2 regions of the Thioalkalivibrio sp. HL-Eb18 genome follow, and region 2 is predicted to be linked to the other one. Evidence: riboswitches for the same ligand, from Rfam matches in the RefSeq annotation. Region 2 holds a riboswitch; the other holds the start of a gene.

Region 1 (8,444 bases), on a different contig from region 2:
ACTGGCCTTCAGCTCGTCGAGCATCAGGAAGGGGTCCAGGCCGCCGCCAAAGTCATGGATGCGGCGAATCTTCACACCCGCGCCGTCCTGGGTCGGGTGGGCTGTGCGTACGCTGTCCGGCGGTGTGGGGGTCATGACATCTCCTTGGGCAACCCTGCAACCATACCGACCATGAAAGCAAAAGAAAATTGCATTCAGGGCCCGTCATGGGGCGGCTGCAGCGATGTCAGCTCCAGCCAGCTATCGGCAAAGAATTCTAGGCTCTCGACGAAATCCGGGTCGTGTTCCTGGCGGTTGATGGTCAGGTGCAGCATGACCGCCTCCGGGGTCGGCGGATGCCCGGTCGTCAGGGTCCAGGCGAGTGCGTTCGGGCAGCCCGGCAGGCTGAAGCGTACCCCGCCATTGATGCACTCGCGCCGGACACGAAACTCGCCCCACAGGCAGTAGACGACCCCGGCATCCGGCCCGGCCTCTTCAACAAGCGTGTCGATGGCGGGGCAAAGCCGGGGAAGGGCCGGCACGGTCAGCTTGGCCTGCAGGGAATCGGTGCTAGCCCGCAGGGGCAGGGTGCGGAAGAACTCCATGAGGGTCGCCTTACGGGATTGTGGGCAGGAATACCGGCTGGCCGTCGATCTCGCCTACGCTCAGGGGCTGGTTGTACAGCCGTTCCAGCGCGGACGGTACCAGCATCGTTCGTGTGGGGCCCCAGCAGGCCTTGCCGTCGGGGAACATCAGCAGCAGGTGATCGCAGTAGCGTACCGCCAGGTTCACGTCGTGCAGCACCAGGATCGCGGCGCGGTCGCCCCGGGCGATGCCGCGGATGTGGTCCAGCACCGCGACCTGGTGGTGCAGATCCAGCTGGCTGGTGGGCTCGTCCAGCAGCAGGAGCCGCGGGTTCTGGGTGAGCACGGTGGCGATGGCCAGGCGCTGGCGCTCGCCGCCGGACAGGGTGTCCACCAGGCGGTGTTCCAGCGCGGCCAGGTCCATCCGGGCCAGTGCGGCGCGGGCCTGGGCGTAGTCCTCGGCGGTCTCGATGTCCCAGGGTCGCAGGTAAGGGTGGCGGCCGATCAAGGCGGTCTCCAGTACCGTTGCGGGGAACCCGTCGTGGTGCTTCTGGAACACCAGACCCAGTTCGCGCGCCAGGCGGGCACGGGAGTAGTCGGGGAGCGGGCGGCCTTGCACATGGATCTCTCCGGTGCGGGCGTCGCGCAGCCCGGCCAGGGTATGCAGCAGGGTGCTCTTGCCCGCGCCATTCGGGCCGAGGATGCCCCAGCACTGTCCCGGGTTGATGGTCAGGTCCAGGGGCGTGCCGCTGGCGCGTTCCGGGATGTCGATGACCAGATCGTGGGTCGCCAGCAGGGTGTCCGGTCCGGGCGCCTCGTGCACGCTCTCTGCACCGGGCGCATGGGGATCGCCGTGGCGTTGGGGATGGGCAGTGTGCGGAGGCATCAGCGGCTCCGGTACAGCAGGAACAGGAACACGGGAACCCCCAGCATCGCGGTGATTACGCCGACGGGCAACTGCTCCGGGGCGATCATCGTGCGGGCGAGGGTGTCGGCCAGCGTCAGCAGAATGCCGCCGCCCAGCGCCGAGGCCGGCAGGATCACACGCTGGTCGTTGCCGAAGACCAGTCGGAGCATGTGCGGCACGATCAGCCCGACAAAGCCCACCGCGCCGACCTGCATGACCGCCGTGGCTGTGATCAGTGCCGCAGCGACGTAAATCGTCCACTCCACCGGACGCACGGCCACGCCCAGCGCGGCCGCCTGCATCGGGCCGCGCGCCAGGACGTTCAGGGTCCGTCCCAGGGGCAGTGCCAGCAGCACCACCAGTACCAGCACGCCCCAGGCGGGGTACGGGTTGCGGGCGTGAGAGACATCGCCCATCAGCCAGTACAGCATTCCGGGCAGCTCCGCGGTCGGGCTTACGGCTAAGAGGAAGCTGATGACGGCGCCCCAGCCGGCCGCTACGACCACTCCGGTCAGCAGCAACCGGGTCGGGGTCCAGCTGCCGGTGCCGTGCGCGAGGCCGAAGACGATCACCGTGGACAGCAGCGCACCCGCGAATGCGGCGACCGAGACCGAGAACATCGACAGGCCCGCGAGCATGGCCAGCAGGGCGCCCACGGAAGCCCCGCCGGAGAGACCCAGCACATAGGGGTCGGCCAGCGGGTTGCGCAGCAACACCTGCATCAAAGCGCCGGCGACGCCCAGCAGCCCGCCGGCGGCGAACGCGGCCAGGGCGCGCGGAAGGCGCAGTTCCAGCACCAGCGTGCTGTGCAGGCGGCTGCCTTCGCCCTGAATCACCGCGAGCAGGTCGTCGAGGGGGATGGCGACACTGCCGTAGGCCAGGGCGACCAGGATCGCGAGCAGTGACGCCGGGAGCAGGACCCCCGTGGCGAGGAGGAAGGAGCGGGTCACGGAGGATCAGTCCGTCCGGCGCTGGCGGGCGCGTTCGAGTTCCTCGCACATCAGCCGGGTTCCTTCGGCAATCCGCGGGGTGTGACGCTGGAGGAGCGACGGCGGGATGAAGAACAGGTTGTCACGCTGCACCGCGGTCATGTACTCCCATTGTTCCCAGGCAATCACCCAGTCCGGACGGTCCTCGCCCATGCCGCCGCCAATGATCACCTCCGGGTCGGCGTCGATCACGGCCTCGCGATCCATGCGCGGTACCAGGCGGTCCAGGTGGCCGAACACGTTGTCGCCCCCGCACAGGCGGATGGCCTCGCTGATCAGGTGTTCGTCGTTGACCGTCATCAGGGGCTGCTCCCAGACCTGGTAGAACAGCGGGACCGGGTCGCGGTCGGCATAGTCGAGCCGTAGCGTCTCGATCTCGTCGAGAAAGGCCTGCACCGCCTCTTCACCGTGTTCCTCCGTACCCGCGAGCTGGGCCATGCGACGCATGCTGGAGGCCACCCCTTCGAAACTGCGCGGTTCCGAGACATAGACGTTCAGTCCCAGATCGCGCAGGCGCTCGATCTGCGAGCTGGAATTGCCACTGCGCCAGGCGACCACCAGGTCCGGGTCCATTTCGACCACGCGTTCCAGATCGATGCGGCTGTAGCCGCCGACTCGCGGGATCATCTCCGCCTCCGGCGGAAAATCGCTGTGCTGGGTGACGCCCACCAGCTTGTCTCCGGCGCCGACGGCGAACAGGACTTCGGTGATGTGCGGGGCCAGGCTGACGATGCGTTCGGCGGGCCGGTCGAGCGTGACCTCGCGATCGTCGTCGTCGGTCACCGTGACCGGTTCGGCCAGTGCCGGTGCCGCGCACAGGAGTATCGTGACAAGGAGCGTCAACTGGCGTTTTATGGCGGTTAAAGTCATTAAAAATCCGATGGTTGTGGATTGGTCGTAATGTAGAAAATACCGTGTTTTCGGGGCGCCGAACGGGTAGCGAAAGCGCTTCATCATAGCAGCAAGGGCCAGATGGTTTGGTGCCCAAATTGGTCGCGGGTGGCCCGAGCGCGTATCATGTCTCGCTTTCGCCAGGTGCCTGCAGTGCGCAGGTGAAACGGGAAGCCGGTGCAAGTCCGGCGCTGCCCCCGCAACGGTAAGCGAGCGGCGAAGCAGACTGGCCACTGGGTCCTGCACCTGGGAAGGCGTCTGCCGATCGGCATGGTCCGACGCTCGCAAGCCCGGAGACCGGCCTGGCGGTGATTCATCCTGCGACCGTGCGGCGGGCAACGGTCGAGGGCGCAGGCGTGCTGGCTTGATGCCTGTTCCTTCGTGTCTTCGCCGTGCCGTCGCCTCGACGGAACCTCATGACGGCCCCAGCTCCCAACCAGTCAGAAGAGAATCCGAACGCGTTCGCCTCGGCGGAGCGGGCGGCGGTGTATCGCGTGATCGGCGAGCGCCGGGACATGCGCCATTTCCGCCCGGACCCGGTGGACGCCGATACGTTGCGGCGGCTACTGGAGGCCGCTCATCAGGCGCCCAGTGTGGGCTACATGCAGCCCTGGCGCTTTCTGCGGGTGACGGACCTGCGGCTGCGCGACGCGCTGCATGGCCATGTGGCGGCCGAACAGTCGCGCACGGCCGAGGCCTGTGGCGAGCGAGCCGCGGAGGTGCATCGGCTGAAGCTCGAGGGTATCCGCGATGCCGGCGAGCTGCTCGTGGTGGCCCTGACCGACGGGCGCGAGCGCTACGTGCTGGGTCGGCGCACGATCCCGGAGATGGATCTGTGCTCCGCAGCCTGTGCGATCCAGAACCTGTGGCTGGCGGCGCGGGCCGAGGGCCTGGGCATGGGCTGGGTATCCCTGTTCGACCCGGACTGGCTGGCGCGCGAACTGGGTATGCCGGAAGGGGCCTGGCCGATCGCGATCCTCTGCCTGGGGCATGTGGATGCGTTCTACGAGCGGCCCATGCTGGAAACCGAGGGCTGGGATCAGCGGCGGCCGCTGGACGAGCTGGTGTTCGAGAATCGCTGGGAACAACAACGGGACTCGAGTGCGGATGCGCCGCGCGCGGCTCGACGCCGCGCATGACCACCTTCGCACTGCTGGTCGCCGCTCTGGTACTGGATCGGCTGCTGGGGGACCCGCGGCGAGGCCATCCGCTGGCAGGATTCGGGATGCTGGCGGCCGGGGCGGAGCGGATCGGCCACGCGGATTCGGTCTGGCGCGGCGGCTTCTGGGTGCTGGTGCTGGTCGTGCCCTTCGGGCTGGCGGCCTGGTGGCTGAGCCGCCTCCCGGGCGGCTGGCTGGTGGAGCTGGCCGTGCTGTGGCTGGCGCTCGGCGGGCGCGGGCTGGAGGAGCACGCCCGTCGCGTGATTGATGCCCTGCAGGCCGGGGACCTTCCTGGCGCCCGACAGGCAGTGGGCATGCTGGTCAGCCGCGATACTTCGGAGCTGGACGCGTCCGGTGTTCGTGCGGCCACGGCGGAGTCGGTGCTGGAGAACGGCAACGACGCGGTGTTCGCGACGGTATTCTGGTTCCTGGTCGCGGGTGCGGCGGGTGTCGTGGTCTACCGTCTGGTGAACACGCTGGATGCGATGTGGGGCTACCGCACGCCGCGCCATGCACGCTTCGGGCGGGTCGCGGCGCGGCTGGACGATATCCTCAACTGGGTCCCGGCACGCCTGACCAGCCTGGCCTATGCGCTGGCCGGACAGACGCGGACGGCGCTGCGCTGCTGGCGCGACCAGGGCAGACGCTGGAAGAGCCCGAACGCGGGACCGGTGATGGCCGCCGGGGCAGGGGCGCTGGGGGTGACGCTGGGCGGTCCGGCGCACTATGCCGGGGGTACCGAGGATCGGCCGGTCCTCGGTGCCGGCGCCGCCCCGGGCCCGGGTGCCATCGATGCCGCACTGCGGCTGGTCGATCACGCGCTGGCGATCTGGCTGGTGGCCATCGCCACAGGAGTACTGATTCTTGTATTCGTCTAACGCCACAACCGAATCCGCGAGCGGGCCGCTGAAGCAGGTCCACGGGGGCGGTGTGCGTGCGGCGGCGGCGCATTACGGGATCCCCGAGGCGCAGTGGCTGGACCTGTCCACGGGGATCAACCCGCAGGGTTATCCCGTCGGACCGGTGCCCGCCGAGGCCTGGCAGCGCCTCCCGGAGGACGAGGACGGGCTGGAGGCCGCCGCCCGGGCGTACTACGGCGCTGCATCGTTACTGCCGGTCGCCGGTTCCCAGGCGGCGATTCAGGCGCTGCCCCGGCTGCGAGCGGGGCCTGCCCGTGTCGGGGTACTGGAGCCGAGCTACAACGAGCACGCCCGTGCCTGGCGGGCGGCTGGACACGAAGTGGTCGCGGTGAGGGAGGGCGAACTCGCCGGGGCCGCGTCCACGCTGGACGTACTGGTGCTGGTCAATCCAAACAACCCCACCGCCGCGTATTTTGCTCCCGAGACGCTGCTCGACTGGCACCGCAGGCTCGCCGAGCGGGGTGGCTGGCTGGTGGTCGACGAGGCTTTTATGGACACCACGCCCCAGCAGAGTCTGGCTGGACATACGCCGCGCGAGGGCCTGTTCGCGTTGCGTTCGCTGGGCAAGTTCTTCGGCCTGGCCGGTGCGCGGGTCGGCTTCGTTCTGGCCCCGGACGGCTGGCTGCGGCGCATCGCCGAGTTGCTGGGACCGTGGAGCGTGCCCGGTCCCGCGCGGTGGGTGGCGCAGCAGGCGCTGGAAGACCGGGCGTGGCAGGCACAGACGCGCGGGCAACTGCAGGAGGCAGGGCGCCGGCTCGAGACGCTGCTGCGGGATGCCGGCTTGCCGCCGGCGGGCGGGACGCCGCTGTTCCAGTGGTGCCGGACCGACCATGCGCAGGCGATTCAGGATGCGCTGGCGCGTCAGGGCATCCTCGTGCGTCGTTTCGACCGTCCGGCCAGCCTGCGTTTTGGCCTGCCGGGGCGTGAGGCCGATTGGCAGCGGCTGGAAACGGAGCTGCAGCAGGCATGAACGGTACAACGCTCATGGTGCAGGGGACCACCTCGGATGCCGGCAAGAGCGTGCTGGTGGCCGGGCTGGCGCGGGTGCTGCATCGCCGCGGGCTGTCGGTGGTGCCGTTCAAGCCGCAGAACATGGCGCTGAACAGCGCGGTCACCCTGGACGGAGGCGAGATCGGGCGCGCCCAGGCCCTCCAGGCCGCCGCCTGCGGCCTGGAGCCGCACACCGACATGAATCCGGTGCTGCTCAAGCCCACCTCCGATGAGGGGGCGCAGGTGATCATCCACGGCCGCCCGGCGGCCGAGCTGGATGCCCGCGCCTACCACGACTACAAGCCGGTTGCCCGCGAGGCCGTGCTGGCCTCGCATCGGCGACTGACCGCGCAGTATGCGCATGTGCTGGTGGAAGGCGCGGGCTCGCCGGCGGAGATCAACCTGCGCGCAGGCGATATCGCCAACATGGGGTTTGCCGAGGCGGTGGACTGTCCGGTGATTCTGGTCGCGGATATTGACCGCGGCGGCGTGTTCGCGCATCTGGTAGGCACGCTCGCGCTGTTGAGCGAGACGGAGCGCGCGCGGGTGCAGGGTTTCGTGATCAACCGCTTTCGCGGCGATATCAGCCTGCTGCAGCCGGGGCTGGACTGGCTGGAGCAGGAGACCGGCAAGCCGGTGCTTGGGGTGATCCCGTACCTGCACGGGTTGTACCTGGATGCCGAGGACGCCCTGCCGCGCGAGGCGGTCCCGCAGAAGGTGGCGGATGCCCTGAAGGTCGTCGTGCCGGCCCTGCCGCGTATCTCCAACCATACCGATTTCGACCCGCTGCGCCTGCACCCGGCTGTGGACCTTCGCTTCGCCGGCCCGGGCGAGTCGCTGCAGCCGGCGGATCTGATCATCCTTCCCGGGTCCAAGGCCGTGCGTGATGACCTCGCCTGGTTGCGCGAACAGGGCTGGGAGGCCGAGCTGCGCCGCCATGTGCGTTATGGCGGCAAGGTGCTCGGGATCTGTGGCGGCTTCCAGATGCTGGGTCGGGTCGTACACGATCCTGACGGCGTCGAGGGGCGGCCTGGTTCCACGCCGGGGTTGGGCTGGCTGGACATCGAGACGCGTCTCGCGCCCGAAAAGCGCCTGGAGCGTGTTGCCGGGGGGCGTGTGCTGGGCCAGGAAGCCCACGTGGAGGGCTACGAAATCCATGCCGGTGTGACGACCGGAGCCGGGCTGGGTCGCGCCCTACTGGAGCTGCAGCATGGCCCGGACGGCGCGCGCAGCGAGGACGATGCGGTGGCGGGGACCTATGTCCATGGGGTATTCGATACCTCCGCTGCCGCCGAGGCTTTGCTGCACTGGGCCGGCATGCGCACGGGGACGGAGCATGGGGAAGACCTGGCGACCGCCCGCGAGCGTGGCCTGGAACGCCTGGCCGATACCCTGGAGGCGCACCTGGACCTGGGGCGCATCCTCGCGCTGCTGCGGGCAGGAAACTCGGAGCCTGTGACATGAAGACGATGGTGCTCGGCGGCGTGCGTTCCGGCAAGAGTCGGCTGGCGGAGCAGTTGGCCGATGCCAGCGGCTTGCACGTGACCTATGTCGCTACCGCGCGTGCCGACGACGCCGAGATGGCGCGCCGCATTGAGCGCCATCGCGCCGACCGTCCCGGAGACTGGGGCCTGATCGAGGCGGATACCGGCCTGGCCGCCGCGCTGGAAGAGGCTGCAAGGCCAGATGGGTGCCTGCTGGTCGACTGTCTGACGCTGTGGCTGACCCAGCTCCTGTGCACCGAGGACGAGGCCCTGATCGAGCGCGAGCGGGAGGCCCTGATCGCGACCGTGCCGCGCCTGCCGGGCACGCTCGTGTTCGTGTCCAACGAGACGGGTATGGGGATTACCCCGATGGATGCCTTGTCCCGCCGGTTCGCCGACGAGGCCGGCTGGCTGCACCAGCGCCTGGCCCCGGCGATGGACCGTGTCGTCCTGACCGTCGCCGGCCTCCCGCATGTGCTCAAGGGTGACCCGCTGTGATCCAGGGCGTGCTCTGCTGCGGCCACGAAGACTGGTCAAATA
Region 2 (8,444 bases):
ACGTGGTATTCGCGTGCAGCAGGCGCTCGCTGACCTCCCAGCCGCGCGGCGGCTGCGGGCCGATGAACACATTGCCGAACTCGATCCCCGGGAACAACATCTCGCCGTCGCGGGTCATCGCCTCGCCCGGCGGCTCGCCCCAGCCGGTCAGGCCGGGGATGCCCGTGCGCACCAGCGCCTTGCGCAACTGCTCGGTGGTCGCGTGCGCGTCCTCCCCCGCCAGCGTGGCCTCCCAGGCCTCCTCGTACTGGGCCAGCAGGTCCAGTGCCCGCTCCTGCGCCGCGTGCGGATAACTCTCGAGCATGTGGCGCAGATCACCGACACCGCTTTCCAGCCCAGCTTGCGCGATCTCGACCTTGTCGGCGGCCCTGGCGGCCTCCAGGCGTGCCTGCAGATAGCCGATCGGGCCGTCGACCAGCTCCGCCTGCACCGCGGCGGGCAAGCCGTCGAAATACGCCTGGTACTGATCGCGATCCAGCGAGGCGACCCGGCCGGCGATCGCGTCCAGTGCATCGGCCTGTTCCGGCAGATTCACCGCCCGGTCCTGGATCATGTCCAGCAGGGTCTCGGCATCCTCCGGCACCTCGTCCCCGAGGTCATACCCGGCGGCCTCCAGCCGTTGCAGGATCTCCAGCAGCGATTCCGGGACATCCAGCTTGTCGGCGCCGATATTCTGGCGACCGGGCGGATGGTTGTAGTACACGACCGCGACCCGCTTGTCTGCGTTGTCCAGCTGGCGCAGCCGGTCCCACCGCTGCATCCGGTCGGCCAGGGCCTCCACCCGCTCGCCCACCGGCTCGGGCAGGGCCAGTTGCACGCCAGTGCGTTCGTCCCGCGTGGGCTCGCCAGCCGTCGCCAGCACCATCGGCTGGCTGGCGCCCTGCAATTCCGGCATGGCCACATGATAGTGGACCTTGTCCCAGGGGATGCCCTCGTGCGAGAGCCGCCACTCGGTCTCGCTCACGTCCGCCAGGCGAATCCCCTTGACCACCGGGACATCCAGTTCGGCGAAGGCCTCGGCCACCGCCTCGCGGTTGCCACCGCCGCCCACAACGAAGTCCTGCAGGCTGACGATCCCGCTCAGCTCGGCGGGCGCCGCCGATGCGGCGAGCTTCTCGACCGCCTCGCGACTGGCCCCACCCCAGCGCGCGAGTACCGCGAAGCACTGGATATCCCGGGCCTCCAGTGCCTCGCAGGTCGCATCCAGCAGCTCGCGGTCACCAGGACGGTCACCGGTATCCAGGTCCAGCACGGCCACGGCCGGCCTGGCATCCAGGCCAAGATCCTCCGGATCGGCGACCGACTGGCCATCCCGGTAATAGCGGATGGTCTCGCGCGGATCCGGTTCCGGCACCTCGATCGAGTGCCCGCCCCGGGCAGCCAGCCAGCGGATGAGGCCCTCCATGTTCTCCGGTGTGCGGCCCTGATAGAACGCTCGTCCGGTCAGCCAGTCGGCCTGGTTTGAGAAGCGCTCCTGCTGCCGGGCCAGATGCTCGCGCGGATCCTCGCCCGCTTCGGGATTCTCGGCCAGTTCGGTCCGGGCCTCCTCGTCCAGTCCGTCGAGCACGGCCTGGCCGTCGATGCGGGACAGCGCAGTCAGACGCCGTTCGCTATTGATCGCGAGAATCGGCGCTGACTCGGCCGGCGGCTCTTCGCGCAGCAGACGTTCGAGACGACCGGCCTGATCCCCGAACACCGCTGCCACGAGTACCGCGTCGGCATCGCGCCACAGCGCCTGGACGGACGAGTCCGACTTGTCCGCCAGCTGCTCCGGAGTGCGCAGCACCACCTCGGCATCCGGCACGGCCTCCAGGAATCGATGCGCACCGGCGGCCACCTCGGGGGCCGAGCGCTCGGAGACGATGCCGACGATTTTGGGATCCGCCCAGGCGGGCGCGCTCCACAGCACAATCACCAGCAAAACCACGCTGCGTTTCCAGAAGGACATGCGATAAACCCCGAAGAAAATCCGATGGGGCGACGCCACCGGTACCGTGGTGGCGCCGCCAGTCCGTTATGCCCAGGAAGGTGCCGTGGAAACGGCACCCGAAAACCGGCAAAGGCAGATGAAGTCAGCCGCGCTTGTTGGCCGGCTGCCAGAGGACTTCCGCGCCATTCTCGTGGCGTGCAAGCACACGGCAGAGCACAAACAGAAGATCCGACAGGCGGTTGATGTAGGCCAGCGAACTGGGCCGCAGCGCCTCGTGGTGATTCACCGCCACCAGACGACGTTCCGCGCGCCGACAGACCGTACGGGCGATGTGGCAGTCGGCCGTGGCCGGGCCACCGCCCGGCAGGATGAACTCCTCGAGCGGCGGCAGTTCGGCATTGAAGCTTTCCAGCTCCACATCGAGCCGCTCCACAGAGGCATCCGGCAGTGCCTGATGCCCCGGCACTGCCAGCTCCGCCCCCAGGTCAAACAGCTCGTGCTGAACCAGGGCCAGCACGCGCCGGACCTCTTCCGGGAGATCGTGGATCAGGACCCGGCCCACGACACTGTTCAGCTCGTCCACATCACCAAACGCCTCGACACGGTGGCTGTCCTTGTCCACCCGCGAGCCATCCCCCAGGCCCGTCCGGCCCTCGTCACCCGTGCGGGTCACAATCTTCGACAGTCGATTACCCATGCATCACCTCTGCTGGTAGCGCAGCTTGACGAAGGCGGCCCGCCCCGGCTGGTTGTACCCTCCGGCGGTCTCGTAGTCCTTGTCGAACACGTTGTTGACCGTCGCCTGAAGCTGCCATTCGGGCGCAATCTGATAGCTCGCACGCAGGTTAACCAAGCCATAGCCGGATAGCCGATCGACATTATCGACTCGATTGTAAGAGCGGCTTTTTGCGATTACCGACCCACCGAGAGAAAAATCTTGGAACTTTCGATCCAAATCATAACGAGCCGTGATCGGCGAACGGCGGGGAAGCTCGTTTCCAGTCTCTCGATCTTCTGCATCCAGCAACGTTAGCGAGGCACGCGAAACCCACTGTCCATGCGCATAACCGCCTTCCAGTTCCAAACCACGAATTCGCGCTTCATCCACATTTTGCGGCTGGAGAACATCAGTGCGGGAGTCACCGTCGTCACAATTCGCGATACAAACGTTGCTGATTAGGTCATCAACGCCTGTTTCAAAGACCGCCGCGTCCAAGTAATACGGTCCGCTGGTATAGCGAGCACCGAGCTCGAAGGTCCGTGAGTTCTCGGCCGCCAGCTCCGGGTTCCCAAAGCCCGGGAAATACAGATCATTGAAAGTCGGCGCCTTGAACGCAGTGCCGTAGGACGCCCGCAGACGCAGCGGGTCGGTCATCTGAAAGCCCCAGGCCACCTGTCCGGTGACCTTGTCACCAAACTGTTCGTTGTCGTCGTAGCGCAGGCTGCCTTCCAGGTCGTGGCGACCCATGTCGACCTGAACAACGGAATACGCTCCTAGGTTGTAGCGCGATTCCTCGTCGTAAACGGTATCGCTCGCCACACGATCCTCGTAGGCATCGATACCGGTGATGACGAGGACATTGTCCGCAACCTCAATGTCGTTGCGCCAGTCGACCATATCGCGACGGGTATCGAACTGGGAAAAGAATTCCCCCCCAAGAAAATTGTCCGATTCGTCGCGACTGTGCCCTGCAGAGAGCTCGGTGTCCCAGCGCTGAGTGACGGGAATTCTCACGCCGGCGCGAAGCGCGGCATGGACGAAGTCGGATTCATCCGGAGCGAAGATCGAGCCACTGTCGAATTCGGTCGTGCCCTCCGAATAAAGGACATTCCCGAAGAACTCGACGCCATTATCCAGACGGTGCGAGACCTTGGTTGCCAACGAGGTGTTGTCGTAGCCATCCCGGTCGTCGTCACCGACATCGTCCTGCACGTTAATGCCGTCGGTCGCGAAGTGGCTGAGCGAGAAACTGTAGTTCGTGCTCTCGGTACCACCCGCGACACCGACGCCGGCCTCGCGGGTATTGAAACTGCCACCGCCGACGAAGGCGTTGACCTTGGGCGGACCCTTGCGGCCCTCACGGGTAAAGACTTGAACAACGCCGCCGATCGCGTCCGAACCATAGATGCTGGTGCGCGGACCGCGCACGATCTCCACGCGCTCGATCTCCTCCGGAGGCAGGAACTGCCAACTTGCGCCACCCGTGGTCGCAGAGCCCATGCGCACGCCGTCGATCAACAGCAGCGTATGGTCAGAGCTCGTGCCACGCGTATACACCGAAGTGGACTTGCCGAAGGCGCTGTTCTGAGAGGTTTCGATCCCGGCGCGGCCCTCCAGCAGATCGGTGAACTGTTGCGGCTGCAGGCGCTCGATCTCTTCGCGGTCGATGACGGTAACCGAGGACAGGGTCTCGTCGACGGTCTGCGCGATACGCGCGGCCGTGACCTGAACCACATCGAGGGTGTGCGCTTCGGCATTGGAGTCTGGCGTGTCGGCCAGAAGCGGGGTCGTGGCCAGCAGGATGGCCGTGGAAAGTGCTGTGCGTTTCATGTCGTCCGTGTCTCCCGGCGAGCCGCCCGCACGCCGTTGATTCATCGGGATCACGCAGACGAGGGAAGATAGACACGAGGGGGACCCAGCACAGCCGCTATGCGACCAGGCCTGATCATCCGCCTCGCATGCCCGCCGCATGCCGCGCGATCATTCCCTGGCCGGTCTCCGGGCTGACGAGCGTTCCGGTGCGGCGCCTTCCCGAACGATTCCGTTCAGTGGCATGTGCCGCGACCATCAGAGGCCATCATGGCCTCTCGCTCGATCACCGTTGCGGGGGCAGCGTCGGATTCGTCCGCAGGCATCCAGATACCTTTGGCGGGCTCACCGAACTTCCCGTTTAACCCGCCGGCGAGACACGCCGACGGGCACCAGAAAACGCACGAAAGCCTACACCATTGGTCAAGAAATTACCAGACCCGGGAAACGCGCAACGTCAGGATCGCTGGGCCTCTGCCTGCACATAGCGCACACCGCGCTTGAGCAACCGGCCCCAGGACTTGTCCTGCAGCATGGCGTCGAACTCCGGCGAACGCTCGGCACGCAACGCCACCGGCGGCATCTGTGCGCCCTCGTCCACCGGGTGCGCGGCCAGCATCTCCAAGCGCTCCTGATTGGCACCATATTGCTGTACCAGGAAATCACGCATGGAGTCGGACAGGGGCAGGTGGTAGATGCGTGTCAGGCGCAGCGCCAGCCACTCCGCCATACGTCCGAGATCCTGGCGCACCATGCGCACCATGGCCGAGCCCAGGCCCGCCTTGGCATCCGCATTCATGCCGACGTACAGCCCCCCGAGATAGGCGGCCGGATTTGCATAGATCGCACGCTGGATACTCGGGTTGGTCAGGTCGACCAGAGGCTCGAGAATCAGTGCGAGCTGGATGCCGATGCGCTTGGCGGTGTCCGCATCCAGCAGGTGTCCGCCAAAGTAGAACAGGTCGCCCTCGCGCCGGATGCCGAGCTCGGACAGGTATTCACAAAACCGGTCGGCCAGGCGCAGTTTCTGGTCATCCGTCAGTTCGATCACCTCCTCGCTCACCCGAATACCGCGCGCACTGCGCTTGAACCAGCTTTGCTGCCCCTTCTTCTCGACCTCCCGGCGTCGCAGCGCCTCCCAGCGCTCGACCGCAGCGGTATAGCGACTCTGCGCCTGCATCAGCTGGTCCCGTGCCGCGCGCAGGTCCTCAACCTGACGCAGCGCCCGCCCAAGCAATCGGCCCTCCGGCGAGTTCACGGGCGGGCGGGCCTGCTCCAGCTTCGCGAGTGCATCCAGCACATCGCGCCCGAGGTCGAGGGTCGACGCACGCAGGACCTGCGGATCCAGCCCACTGGCCGGGCTTTGTGCCAGCAACATCGCCAGCGAACGCAGGCGGCTGACCACGCCCGCCTGCGCAACACGGAAACGGTTGCCCTGGTACTCGAGCCGGTCCAGCGCATGCCCCAGCCGCCAGCCACCTGACCACTCGAAACTCAACCGCCGGATCTGCCGCCCGTTGACCATCTCGAAGGCCAGCACAAACATGGCCTGCGCATCATCCAGTGTGCAGCGCGACAGGTCGTCCGAGTCCGCCGCGGAGAACAGGCGGTCCAGAAACTGATCGATCCGCCGGACGCCATCCTCGCGCGTCGGCGCGACGCCCTGCAGCCGGTCGCGCAGCGGGTCCGCCAGCTCGGAGGCATCGTGGTGCAGTTTTTCCAGCGCGGCCAGACGCGCATCCGCCGTGGCGTCCACCAAGTCCGCCACGCGCGAGCGCAGCCCCAGTCGGCGGTAGATCTCGATCTGCTCGGCCGCCGCCGCGAGGCTGGTATCGCCCGTCATTTCGCGCACCGCGACCGCGACGCCTTCCGGAGAGATATCCACCTCGTGCAGCAGCACCTCGGCGGCCTTGCGCCGTCGCATGTCCGGTGCCATCTCGGCCATCGCCAGATCGCGCGTCACGAACAGCAGATCCGGCAACAGGTCGATCGTATTACGCAGCTGATCGCGCGAGCGCTCCTGCCGCTTGCCCCGCGTGGCATCGGCAATGAATCGCGCCAGCAGGCCAATCACCCCGAACAGCAGCGTGTAGACCGCAAAGAAGATGAAATTCTGGGCCGGGGCGGCGTGACCAAAGCCCAGGAAGTAGCCCCCCTGCATTGCGAGGAAGGTCACCGGGCCGGCCGCCCACAACAGCTGCAGCATGTTCAGCGACCAGGGCACCTTGCGCGCAGTCGCCGCGACCTCGGTGATCCGGCTGCGTCCGGCGGCCTCGATCAGCACATGGTCCTGGCTCGGACTGGCGGCCTGGGGGGCCTCCTGCCGCTGTTGCCGCTTGCGAAACCTGCCAAACACCCGTCGTCCCTGCCCCTTCAGCGTTTCCGTGAAGTGTAGGGAAAACAGAGAGGTTGCGGGTGTCCGGTCAGGAAAAAATACTCAGAGAACCAGGAAGTAGTCCGCGATCCCTACGCGGCACTGCGGCCCTGGGCGGCCGCCTCCCCCGGCGGCGTCGAAACCACCTCGGGCACCTCGTCGGCATACAGATAGTCGCGGGTCAGCGGCACGGCATCCTGCTGCTTGGCCACCTGGATATGGAAGACCACCTGACGCCACCAGCGGAAGGTCGCCTCGCAACTGGCCAGATAGAACTCCCACATGCGGCAGAAGCGCTCATCGAAATGTTCCACCGCCTCGGCGCGAATGTTCTGGAATCGCCGATACCACTCGGCGAGCGTCTCCGCATAGTGCAGCCGCCAGAACTCGATATCGGTGGTATGCAGCGGAGTCGGTTCCAGTGCCTCCATCACCTCGGACAGTGCCGGGGTGTAACCGCCAGGGAAGATGTACTTGCTCAACCAGGGGTTGGTGGTGCCCGGAGGGCCCTGGCGGCCAATCGTGTGCAGGACCGCCACACCATCGTCCTTAAGCAGATCGTTCACGCGCTGGAAGAAGGTGCCGTAATTGGGCACGCCGACATGCTCGAACATGCCGACACTGACGACCCGGTCGTACTGGTCGTCGTGTTCGCGGTAGTCCTGATAGAAAAAGCGCACGCGATCGTCCAGGCCGCGGCGCTTCGCCTCCGCCTGGGCCACTCGCAGTTGCTCCCGCGACAGAGTAATTCCGTCCACCTGGACATCGGCGTTCTCGGCCAGGTGAAAGGCCAGCCCGCCCCAGCCGCAGCCGATATCCAGCACCCGCTGACCGGGCTCCAGCACCAGCTTCTTGCGCAACATCGCGCACTTGGCCTGCTGGGCCTCCTCCAGGCTCATGTCCGGTCGCTCGAAATAGGCGCAGCTATAGAACATGCCCTCGTCAAGGAAACGGCGGAACAACCACTCGTCCACGTCGTAATGATGCGAGATGTTCTGGTAGCTGCGCGCGATACGGTTGCCCTGCTCGAGGATCGCACGAAACATGCACACCAGCGGATGCACTCGACGCTGGAACCTGGGCGCAAAATTGCGCATCACCACATCCAGAAACACCCGGATGCCCTCGGGTCCCGGCGACCAGAGCCCGTCCATGTAGGTCTCGCCCAGCTGGAACCCGGGATCGCGCGCGATGCGCTTCAGAGCCGCCCGATCATGGACCTGCAGTGTTATCTCGGGTGCCCCCTGCCCGAAACGGCGCTCACTCCCGTTCGGCTCGCGCAGGATCAGCGTGCCGTGGCGCATGTATTCGTTCAGCATCCGTTCGATCATTGCGTCCCTTCCCCTGCGAATCCTCTGCTATATTAAACAGAGTCTAAATATCGCACTCGCTTCGTCGCAAGCCTCTGAATTGGCTGATCCCTGCTACCCCAAAAGGTTCCACACTCACAATAACGGAATTCCTCATACGAGCAACCTCCATCCAGGGCCAACAGACGCCTTCCCTCTCTGACGCCAAAACCGCTAACCTGAGCACATGACACTGCGTCCGACCCAAGCCTGCGAACACTGCACCCTGCGCCAGCTCTGCCTGCCGATGGGCCTACCACA

Evidence for each region. Region 2 has a riboswitch for cobalamin ahead of F813_RS0106055 (TonB-dependent receptor domain-containing protein). Riboswitches for the same ligand answer to the same signal wherever they lie in the genome.
Region 1: linked by a shared signal. The riboswitch ahead of bluB (5,6-dimethylbenzimidazole synthase) and the one ahead of F813_RS0106055 (TonB-dependent receptor domain-containing protein) in region 2 are both predicted to bind cobalamin.

The regions. Positions count from the first base shown of each region.
Region 1 is NZ_KB822969.1:90,055-98,498, forward strand. It holds gene F813_RS0108950 (pirin family protein) at 1-135, opposite strand, end outside; gene F813_RS0108955 (hypothetical protein) at 195-584, opposite strand; gene F813_RS0108960 (ABC transporter ATP-binding protein) at 595-1,449, opposite strand; gene F813_RS0108965 (iron ABC transporter permease) at 1,449-2,420, opposite strand; gene F813_RS0108970 (cobalamin-binding protein) at 2,427-3,329, opposite strand; cobalamin riboswitch at 3,476-3,671, shown strand; gene bluB (5,6-dimethylbenzimidazole synthase) at 3,767-4,489, shown strand; gene cbiB (adenosylcobinamide-phosphate synthase CbiB) at 4,486-5,388, shown strand; gene cobD (threonine-phosphate decarboxylase CobD) at 5,441-6,400, shown strand; gene F813_RS0108990 (cobyric acid synthase) at 6,397-7,884, shown strand; gene cobU (bifunctional adenosylcobinamide kinase/adenosylcobinamide-phosphate guanylyltransferase) at 7,881-8,402, shown strand.
Region 2 is NZ_KB822965.1:59,156-67,599, forward strand. It holds gene F813_RS0106045 (cobaltochelatase subunit CobN) at 1-1,948, opposite strand, end outside; gene F813_RS0106050 (cob(I)yrinic acid a,c-diamide adenosyltransferase) at 2,073-2,627, opposite strand; gene F813_RS0106055 (TonB-dependent receptor domain-containing protein) at 2,631-4,481, opposite strand; cobalamin riboswitch at 4,623-4,872, opposite strand; gene F813_RS0106060 (hypothetical protein) at 4,918-6,816, opposite strand; gene F813_RS0106065 (cyclopropane-fatty-acyl-phospholipid synthase family protein) at 6,927-8,165, opposite strand; gene fnr (fumarate/nitrate reduction transcriptional regulator Fnr) at 8,371-8,444, shown strand, end outside.